3 regions of the Verrucosispora sp. WMMC514 genome follow, and region 1 is predicted to be linked to each of the others. Evidence: riboswitches for the same ligand, from Rfam matches in the RefSeq annotation. Region 1 holds a riboswitch; each other region holds the start of a gene.
What was found. A riboswitch is a leader RNA that binds a small molecule or an ion and turns the genes downstream of it on or off. The one in region 1 is predicted to bind cobalamin.
Positions count from the first base shown of each region.

Region 2: linked by a shared signal. The riboswitch ahead of metE (5-methyltetrahydropteroyltriglutamate--homocysteine S-methyltransferase) and the one ahead of O7597_RS04910 (prenyltransferase/squalene oxidase repeat-containing protein) in region 1 are both predicted to bind cobalamin.
Region 3: linked by a shared signal. The riboswitch ahead of O7597_RS30705 (prenyltransferase/squalene oxidase repeat-containing protein) and the one ahead of O7597_RS04910 (prenyltransferase/squalene oxidase repeat-containing protein) in region 1 are both predicted to bind cobalamin.

Region 1 is NZ_CP114906.1:1,092,398-1,095,664, forward strand. It holds gene O7597_RS04905 (hypothetical protein) at 1-322, opposite strand, end outside; gene O7597_RS04910 (prenyltransferase/squalene oxidase repeat-containing protein) at 319-1,773, opposite strand; cobalamin riboswitch at 1,902-2,044, opposite strand; gene O7597_RS04915 (hypothetical protein) at 2,121-2,615, opposite strand; gene O7597_RS04920 (peptidase) at 2,647-3,267, opposite strand, start outside.
Region 2 is NZ_CP114906.1:6,575,858-6,579,124, reverse strand. It holds gene O7597_RS30380 (ferredoxin reductase family protein) at 1-358, shown strand, start outside; gene O7597_RS30375 (alpha/beta hydrolase) at 576-1,310, shown strand; cobalamin riboswitch at 1,379-1,590, shown strand; gene metE (5-methyltetrahydropteroyltriglutamate--homocysteine S-methyltransferase) at 1,701-3,267, shown strand, end outside.
Region 3 is NZ_CP114906.1:6,657,933-6,661,199, reverse strand. It holds gene O7597_RS30715 (prenyltransferase/squalene oxidase repeat-containing protein) at 1-915, shown strand, start outside; gene O7597_RS30710 (hypothetical protein) at 947-1,441, shown strand; cobalamin riboswitch at 1,519-1,661, shown strand; gene O7597_RS30705 (prenyltransferase/squalene oxidase repeat-containing protein) at 1,789-3,243, shown strand; gene O7597_RS30700 (hypothetical protein) at 3,240-3,267, shown strand, end outside.

The DNA of each region.
Region 1 (3,267 bases):
CCGGTGGCGTGTCGACGCACTTCTCCGTGCTGGCCGAGGGCTTGCCCTCGATCCGGCAGATGAATCCCTCGCCCCAGCGCAGTGTGCCGGCGATCCGGAAGCCGGCGGCCTTCAACGCCGCCAGGCCGGTGGCCTGGTCGCCGGGGGCGCACCGGACGACGGTGCCGCCGCCGAGTTCCTTGAAGTCAACCACGACGGTCACACCGGCGGCGTCGGGGCAGTAACCCGCGCTGCCGGCGGCCGCTGCCGGACCCGAACCGACCAAAACACTGGCGGCGGCCACGGCGAGGGTGACGGCGAGGCGGGTCGCCCGGATGCTCATGTGGCCCGCCGACGGCCGAGCACCAGCAGCACCGCTCCCCCGCCGAGCAGCAGCAGGGCGGTGAGCACGTACCCGCCGATCGCCGCGCCGGTGGTTGGCAGCCGGCCCGGTCCGGCGGCGGGACTGGTGACGGAGGCAGCGGGAGTCGGCGTCGTGGTGGGGGTGGGTGGCGTGCCGCCCGGGGAGGCGCTCGGTGTCGGGCTGTGGGTGGGCGCGGTGGTCGGTGTGGGCGAGGCGGACGGGGACGGTCGTCCGGTCGGGCTGGGTGAGCCGGTCGGCGTGGGTGGCACGGTGGCCGATGGGGTGGGCTCACCGGAGGGCGGCACGTCGAGGCCGATCCGGCTCAGCGGCACCTGGGCCAGCCCGAGTAGCGCCTGGGCGGTGGCGCGCCGCCACTGGTCCCGGAACGTGTCGGCGATGCCGTCGGCGACCGCCTCGGTCAACGCGTCGCTGGCGTAGGCGATGGCGCCGGCGTCGGCCGCCGCGGCACCACCGTTGGCGGTGGTGAGCTGCAGCGCCGCCAGGGCTTCGGCGGCCCGTGCCGCTCCGGCGTCGCGCCCGGCCGCGGCCAGGGCCTGCCCGGCCAGGCCCGTGCTGTTGGAGTTCGCGCCGCTGGTCGGCCCCGACCCGCCGAACGACCCGTCGGCGCGTTGCTGCGCCACCAGCCAGTCCGCGCCGCGCTGAGCGGCCTCGTCCGCACCTGTTGCGTCGGTCGCGAGCAGTGCTTGCACGGCCATGGCGGTCGAGTCGACGTCGAGGGTGGCACTGGCCTGGGTGTCGCAGGAAGGCGACGGTGCTCCGTCGGCGTCGGGGTAGAGCCGGAAGCCGCCGGCCGTGCACTGCTGCTGGATGAGGAAGTCGACGGTTTCCTGCGGCGCGCCGCCGCTGCGGGCCAGGCCCAGCACGGCAAAGGACTGATCGAAGGTGTTGCTGGGGTCCGGGCCGGTGGCCTCGGTGGTCCGGCTGGTGATCCGGCCCCGCTGGTGCCCGGTGCCCGCCGCGGACAGCAGGGCCACGGTCTCGGCACGCAGGTCCCAGCCGCCGAAGTCGGTGGGGTCGGCACCGGCGGCGGAGGCCACGTAGAGCAGTTTCGCGGTGGCACCCCCGTCGGTGAAGCCCTCGATGCCCCAGTCGTCGTAGCTGTTGTAGGACCGTACGTGCGCGGCGATCTGCGCCGTCGCCGCCTGTCGAGTAGAGCCGGCCACCCCGGTGGCGGCGAGAGCGATCACGCCGTCGATGCTCAGCCCCCAGTCCTCGGGAGTGAACGGTCCAGGTAGGACGCCGTCGACGTATTCCCCGGCGAGCCAGGTCGCGGCGTCGCGCGCGGCGGCGGTGTGGGTTGGCGATGGCGCGGCGGCCACGCCGAGGGGGGTGGTCGCGACGATGGCGAGCGCTGCGGCGGTGGCGGCGCCGAGACCGGCGCCGACGCGCCGGAGCGGGAACGTGGGCATGAGGGGTGCCTTTCGCAGAGCGGTCGGTGAAAGCTCCGGAAGGCACCGACGGGCGGCATCCGCTCGCGTGGCCGCGACGAGATGCTGTACCTCGGTTACCCGGACTCCACCCTGTAGACCTCGACAGTGGAAGCCGCTCGTCCTGTGCGGGGCATTCCGGCTCGCGAGGCGGTGCTCGCTCACGGTTGCGGGTCAGCGTCGGCTTCTACCGACTTCCCCCCGTACGGGACGTATTCAGTTGTGTACCCGGCGCACCGGGTGTCGCCACCGTACCGCCGGTCACCTCTCGGCGCCAGCGTGGCGGGCGACACCCGGCACGTCCACGGCTCGTGAAGGGTACACGCAGGTCAGGGGGCGGTGATGCTGGGTGCCGCGCCGGAGCCGAAGGACCAGCCCTCGACCGTGCCCGGGGCCGGGTTGTAGCTGGTCGCCCCCAACGTGCTGTAGGTCCAGGAGGCGCCGCTGCCGGAGGCGTGCCAGTACGACCAGTACGCGCTGGCCGGCGGGGTGTTGATGCACGGCTCCGTCGCGGCGGTCGGCTTTCCGTTGATCCGGCAGACGAACGCCAACCCCCACCGCTTCGTACCGGTCACCGTGAAGCCGGCACCCTGCAGGGCGGCCAGGCCCGTGGCCGGGTCACCGAGCGCGCACGCCACCTGGACGCCGCCGCCGAGCGCACCGTAGTCGACCACCACGGTGACCCCCGACGTCCCGGTGCACGCGGCGGCCTGCGCGGCCCGTGGAGACGGCTCGACAGCAATCAACCCGACGGCGACGACAGCCACCGCCGCGATGCTCGCCAGCCACCGACGGACGGGATCATAGACCTGCGACATGAGCACTCCTTCTGGTGGGACGGAATCTGCCGGCCGGTCAGCGGCAGGGCAGAGTGGGTGCGCCGGCGGTCGCGGTGACAGTGGAGAGCCGGGCATATCCGGTGCCGGTCAGACCGAGAACAGCCTGCGCGGTGGCGCGGGGGGCGGTACCGGGATCGAAGACGCCGCCGTCGAAGTCGACAGCGCCCCGGTCGGCGACCGGGGCGGCACACCCGACCTGAAGATCGGCCAGGAACACGCGGGCCCGGGCCCAGGCCAGCGGCCGTCCACCGTCACGCAGCGCCTGAGCTGCCAACCCGGTGCTGTTGGCGTTCGCGACCCCACCCGCGTTGGTGAACCCACCGTCGGCGCGTTGCACCGAAAGCAGCCATTGCAGCCCTGCGGCGGCATCAGCCTTACGACCGGCGGCCCGCAACGCCTGCACCGCGACGGCCGTGACGTCCACATCCGACACACAGACCGGCTGCGCGGGCAGCAGCGGATAGCCGCCGTCGGGGCACCGGGTACCCGCCAGCCAACCGGCGGCAACCGCCGGCACACCTTGCGCGGTCCGGTCCAGCGCGAGAATCGCGAAGGACTGGCTGAACGAGTTACTGAAATCACCCCACGCCGACCGGTCGGTGAACCGGCCACCCGGGTCCTGGAGCGACTCCAACCG
Region 2 (3,267 bases), 1.4 Mb from region 1:
GATCGCCGGTGGCATCGGCATCACTCCGATCCGGGCGCTGCTGGAGGACCCGGAGTTGACCGGAGACGTCGTGGTGCTCTACCGGGCCCGCACGCCCGCCGACGCGGTACTGATCGATGAGCTGCGCGATCTGGCACAGGCCAGGGGCGCCCGCCTGCACCTGCTGACCGGTCGCACCGCCGACGGCAGCCAGCCGTTCAGTCCGGAGAGTCTGCGCGGCCTGGTCCCCGACATCGCCGAGCGCGACGTCTACCTGTGCGGTCCCGCGGCGATGGCCGGCACCGTGCGACGCAGCCTGCGCGCCCTGCGGGTTCCGTCCCGCCAACAGCATGTCGAGGCGTTCCGGTTGGGGGTGTGAACCTCACCGGCCGACAGTGCGCGAGGCGAGCGGAAGCGGCGCGGGAAACCCCGTGGCGGACCGGGACGGCCCGCTGCTAGTTTGCCCGAAGGCCGTGCGAGAGACCGAGGAGGTGGTACCCGTGAACGTTTCGACATGGGTGCTCCCCTCCGGGGTCACGGTCGGGCGGTAGGTCGCCCGGGAGCGCCGTTCACACGCACTCCCGAAAGGCACGACCATGCGATTCACCTCCGAACGACACCTCGACGACGGCGTCTTCGAACGCGGGTTCACGCTCGGCGACATCCCCGGTTTCCTGTGGACACCCGCGTTCGCGACCGCACCGGTTCCGCTGATCCTGCTCGGTCACCCGCCACTGGGGCTGGGCCGGATGTACCCCCGTCTGGTGGCGCGGGCCCGGGGCGCCGCAGCGGACGGCTTCGCCGCCGCCGCGGTCGAGCTGCCCGGCAGCGGTGACCGGCCGCGTTGGGCCGCCGCCGAGCAGGCTCGCGCCGAACTGCACCGGGTGCTGGCGGCGGGCGAGGCGGTGAGCGACGAGATCGTGGACGCTCTCGTCCTCCCGCTCGTCGACCGGGCGGTCCCGGAAGCACAGGCCGCCCTGGACTCCCTCCTGTCGCTGCCCGAGATCGGCGGCCCCGTCGGGTACTCCGGGGGAGTGATCTCGGTCGGCGTCCGACTCGCGGTGGTGGAGCCCCGGATCGTGGCCGCCGGTCTCTTCGCCGGAAGTTTCGTCCCGCGCCTCATCGTCGAACAGGCCCGGCAGGTCACCATTCCGCTGCACATGCTGTTGCAGTGGGACGACGAGGGCAACGACCGGCAGGCGGCGCTGGAGCTGTTCGACGCCTTCGGCTCCACGGAGAAGACGCTGCACGCCAACATGGGCGGACACACCGGTGTGCCCTGGTACGCGGGGGAGGACGCCGGCCGGTTCTTCGCCCGGCACCTGCGCTAGTGCGGTGTCCGGCCTGCTCGCGGTCCCGCAGGCCGGACACCTCGGGCTTAGCCGGCGGTGTGGCCCGTACGATGGCCGGTGGTGCTGGTTCGTCCCGCCCGGGTGGGTGGGGCGTCGTAAGAGGGAACCCGGTGTGAATCCGGGACTGCCCCGCAGCGGTGAGTGGGAACGACCGCCGTCAACAAAGCACTGGACCGTGAGGTCTGGGAAGCGACGGCCAGTAGGCGACCTGGTGTCATGCCCGCGAGTCCGAAGACCTGCCAGTGCTGCGCACGCCGCCGGCGTGCGTCGCCGGCGGTCCCGTGGGAGGACCAGGGCGGAAGCCGGTACCCGAGGTGTACCCGTCTTCCCTCCCGTGTCCGCCGGACACTTCGAGGGAAGGAACCCTTGGTGAGTACCGCATTCGGGCAGAGCACCGTGCTCGGCTACCCACGCATCGGCGCGAACCGTGAACTGAAGAAGGCCGTCGAGGCGTACTGGGCCGGCACCATCGACGCCGAGGCTCTGGCCGCCACCGCCGCCGGCCTCCGGGCGCAGGTGTGGCGGACGCTGCGCGACGCCCGTCTCGACGCGATCCCGTCGAACACCTTCTCCTACTACGACCAGATGCTCGACACGGCGGTCGCGGTCGGCGCGGTCCCGGACCGGTTCACCCGGCTGGGTCTGTCCGCGCTGGACACCTACTTCGCCATGGCACGTGGTGTCGACGCCGAGCCGGCGTTGGAGCTGACGAAGTGGTTCGACACCAACTACCACTACCTGGTGCCGGAGATCGCCCCGGACACCGTCTTCACCGCCAACCCGGCTAAGGCGCTTGACGAGTACGCCGAGGCCCGCGACCTGGGCATCACCACCCGGCCGGTGTTCGTCGGACCGGCCACGTTCCTGCTGCTGGCCAAGGGCGTCGACCCGTTCGCTCGGCTGGACGACCTGGTCCAGACGTACGCCCGGATTCTCGCCGAGCTGGCGCACGCGGGCGTCAGCTGGGTGCAACTGGACGAGCCCGCCTACGCCGCCGACCGTAGCCCAGCCGAGATCGACGCCCTGCGCCGCGCCTACACCCGGCTCGGCGACCTCACGCACCGACCGCGGATCTTCGTGGCGACCTACTTCGGTGACCTCGGCGACGCGCTGCCGGCCCTGCTGGACACCCCGGTCGACGCCGTCGGTCTGGACCTGGTCGCCGGCGCGGGCAACCTGCACCGTCTCGCCGCCGCCGGACCACTCGGTGGCAAGACCATCGTCGCCGGCCTGGTCGACGGTCGGAACGTCTGGCGTACCGACCTGCGGGCCGCTGTCGCGGCCGGCGCGACGGTCGCCGGGCTGGCCGACCACGTCGCCGTCTCGTCGTCCTGCTCGCTGTTGCACGTTCCGGTCGACCTGTCCGCCGAGACGCATCTCGACCCCCGGCTGTCCGAGCGGCTGGCGTTCGCCCGGCAGAAGGTCGACGAGATCGTCGTGCTCGGCCGCGCGCTGCGCGACGGCACCACCGCGCTGCCCGCGCCCCTGCCGGCCACCCCGGCAAACTGGCGTCACGACGACGTACGCGGCCGCCTCGCCGCGCTGCGCCCGGCCGACCGGCAGCGCGGCGACTATCCCACCCGGGCCGCCCGGCAGCAGGAACGACTGGGTCTGCCGGAGTTGCCGACCACCACGATCGGGTCGTTCCCGCAGACCGCCGAGCTGCGGAGGGCCCGCGCCGCGCACCGGGCCGGCAGCCTCGACGACGCCGGCTACGCGTCCCGGATGCGCACCGAGGTGGAGCAGGTCGTCCGGTTGCAGGAACAGCTGGGTCTGGACGTGCTCGTGCACGGGGAGCCGGAACGCAACGACATGGTGCAGTACTTCGGCGAGCAACTCGACGGTTTCGCCGCCACGCGGCACGGCTGGGTGCAGTCCTACGGCTCCCGCTGCGTACGCCCGCCGATCATCTACGGCGACGTGTCACGCAAGGCAC
Region 3 (3,267 bases), 1.3 Mb from region 1:
GGTTGGTTGGCCCGACAGTTGGTCGACGGAGAACGTTTCGAGGCCGTCTTCGACGGGGTCGCGTACCCCGACCAGGGGTTGACCCTGGACGCGGTTTTCGCGTTCGCCGCCGCCGGTGTCGCCGACGACTTCGGCGCTCAGGCGTTGGCCTGGGTGACCCGGCCGGACGTCCGCGACGGGTACATCGGCGACGGCACCACTGAGGCGTACGCCGGCGCGACCGCCAAACTCGCTCTCGCCGTCGCGGTCCGCGGCGCTGACCCCACCGACGTCGGCGGTGTGGATCTCATCGCCCGGCTGCGGTCGCTCCAGGACCCCGATGGCCGGTTCACCGACCGGTCGGCGTGGGGTGACTACAGCAACGCGTTCAGCCAGTCCTTCGCGATCTTCGCGCTGGACCGGACCGCGCAGGGCGTGCCGGCGGTCGCCGCCGGCTGGCTGGCCGGCACCCGGTGCCCGGACGGAGGCTATCCGCTGCTGCCGGAGCAGCCCGTCTGTGTCTCCGACGTGGACGCCACCGCCGTCGCGGTGCAGGCGTTGCGGGCCGCCGGACGCCCGGCTGACGCCGCCGCGGGATTGCGCTGGCTGGTCTCGGTGCAACGCGCCGACGGCGGGTTCACCAACTCCGGTGGGGTCGCGAACGCCAACAGCACCGGGTTGGCGGCCCAGGCGTTGCGCGACGGCGGCCGGCCGCTGGCCTGGGTCCGGGCCCGCGTGTTCCTGGCCGGTCTTCAGGTCGGGTGTGCCGCCCCGGTCACCGACCGGGGCGCGGTCGACTTCGACGGCGGTGTCTTCGATCCCGGTACCGCCCCCCGTGCCACCACCCAGGCTGTTCTCGGCCTGGCCGGCACCGGATACGCCCGGCTCTCCACCGTCGCCGCGACCACCGGTGCACCCACCCTGCGCTGCCGTTGACCGGCCGGCAGGTTCCGTCCCATCAGAAGGAGTGCTCATGTCCCAGGTCTACGATCCCGTCCGTCGGTGGCTGGCGAGCATCGTGGTGGTGGCTGTCGTCGCCGTCGGGTTGATCGCTGTCGAACCGTCTCCCCGAGCCGCGCAGGCCGCCGCGTGCACCGGGACGACCGGGGTCACGGTGGTGGTCGACTATGGTTCGCTCGGCGGCGGCGTCCAGGTGGCGTGCGCGCTCGGTGACCCGGCCACCGGGCTGGCCGCCCTGCAGGGTGCCGGCTTCACGGTGACCGGTACGAAGCGGTGGGGGTTGGCGTTCGTCTGCCGGATCAACGGAAAGCCGACCGCCGCGACGGAGCCGTGCATCAACACCCCGCCGGCCAGCGCGTACTGGTCGTACTGGCACGCCTCCGGCAGCGGCGCCGCCTGGACCTACAGCACGCTGGGAGCGACCAGCTACAACCCGGCGCCGGGGACGGTGGAGGGCTGGTCGTTCGGCTCCGGCGCGGCGCCCAGTATCACCGCGCCCTGACCTGCGGGTAGGCTGCCTGAGCTGTCGACGCGTCGGGTGTCGTCCGCCACGCTGGCGCCGAAAGGTGACCGGGCGGTACGGTGGCGGCACCCGGCGCGTCGGGTACTCAACTGAATACGTCCTGTGTGGGGGGAAGTCGGTAGAAGCCGACGCTGACCCGCAACCGTGAGCGAGAGCTGTCTCGCGAGCCGGAATGCCCCGCACCGGACGAGCGGCTTCCACTGTCGAGGTCTACAGGGTGGAGTCCGGGCAACCTAGGTGCGGCATCTCATCGCGGCCACGCGAGCGGATATCGCCACCGGTGCCTTCCGGAGCTTTCACCGACCGCTCTGCGAAAGGCACCCCTCATGCCCACGTCCCCGCTCCGGCGCGTCGGCGCCGGTTTCGGCGCCGCCACCGCCATCGCGTTCGCCGTCGTCACGGCCACCCCTCTCGTCGTGACCGCCGCGCCCGCGCCGGCTCACACCGTCGCCGCGCGTGACGCCGCGACCTGGCTCGCCGGGGAGTACACCGACGGCGTGCTGCCCGGCCCGTTCAGCCCGCAGGACTGGGGGCTGAGCATCGACGGCGTGATCGCCCTCGCCGCCACCGGGGCGGCCGGCCCGACGCGGCAGGCGGCAACGGCGCAGATCGCCGCGCACGTGCGGTCCTACAACAGCTACGACGACTGGGGCATCGAGGGCTTCACCGACGGGGGTGCGACGGCGAAGCTGCTCTACGTCGCCTCGTCCGCGGGCGCCGACCCCACCGACTTCGGCGGCTGGGACCTGCGCGCCGAGACCGTGGCGCTGCTCTCCGGGGCGGGCACCGGTCACCAGCACGGCCGGATCACCAGCCGGACCACCGAGGAAACCGGCCCGGACCCGAGCAACACCTTCGACCAGTCCTTCGCGGTCCTGGGTCTGGCCCGCAGCGGCGGCACGCCGCAGGAGACCGTCGACTTCCTCATCAGGCAGCAGTGCGCGGCCGGCGGTTTCCGGCTCTATCCCGACGCCGACGGCGTTCCGTCGCCGTCCTGCGACGATCAAGGCAACGCCACGCTCGACGTCGACTCGACGGCCATGGCCGTCCAGGCGTTGCTCGCAGCCGACGTCGCCGGTGCGGACGAGGCCGCGCAGCGCGGCGCGGACTGGCTGGTGGCGCAGCAACGCGTCGACGGATCGTTCGGCGGGTCGGGGCCGACCAGCGGCGCGAACTCCAACAGCACCGGCCTGGCCGGGCAGGCGCTCGCCGCCGCCGGTCGCGATGCCGAGGCGGCACGTGCCGCCGAGGCCCTGGCGGCGCTGCAGCTCACCACCGCCAACGGTGGCGCCGCGGCGGCCGATGCCGGCGCCATCGCATACGCCAGCGACGCCCTGGCCGAGGCGGTCCGCGACGGGATCGCCGAGAGCTTCCGGGACCAGTGGCGTCGCGCCACCGCCCAGGCGTTGCTCGGGCTGGCGCAGATTCCGCTGGGCCAGATCGGTCTCGATCTTCCGCCGTCCGGCGAGCCGACACCGACGGCAACCGCGTCACCCACGCCGACGGCGTCGCCTACGGCGACCGCCACGCCTTCGCCGACCGGCTCGCCCACGCCGACCGCCACCGCCTCGCCCACCGGCAGTCCGACGCCGAGCGGCACGCCGACCGCGCCCACTGCCACGGCGACGACTCCCACCGGCTCCGTCACCAGTCCCGCCGGGGGCGGGGCGGGTCGCCTGCCGACCACCGGCGTGGCGATCGGCGGGTACGTGCTCACCGCGCTGCTGCTGCTGGGTGGGGGAGCGGTACTGCTGGTCCTCGGCCGCCGGCGGACCACATGATCATCCGGGCGGCCCGGTTCGCGT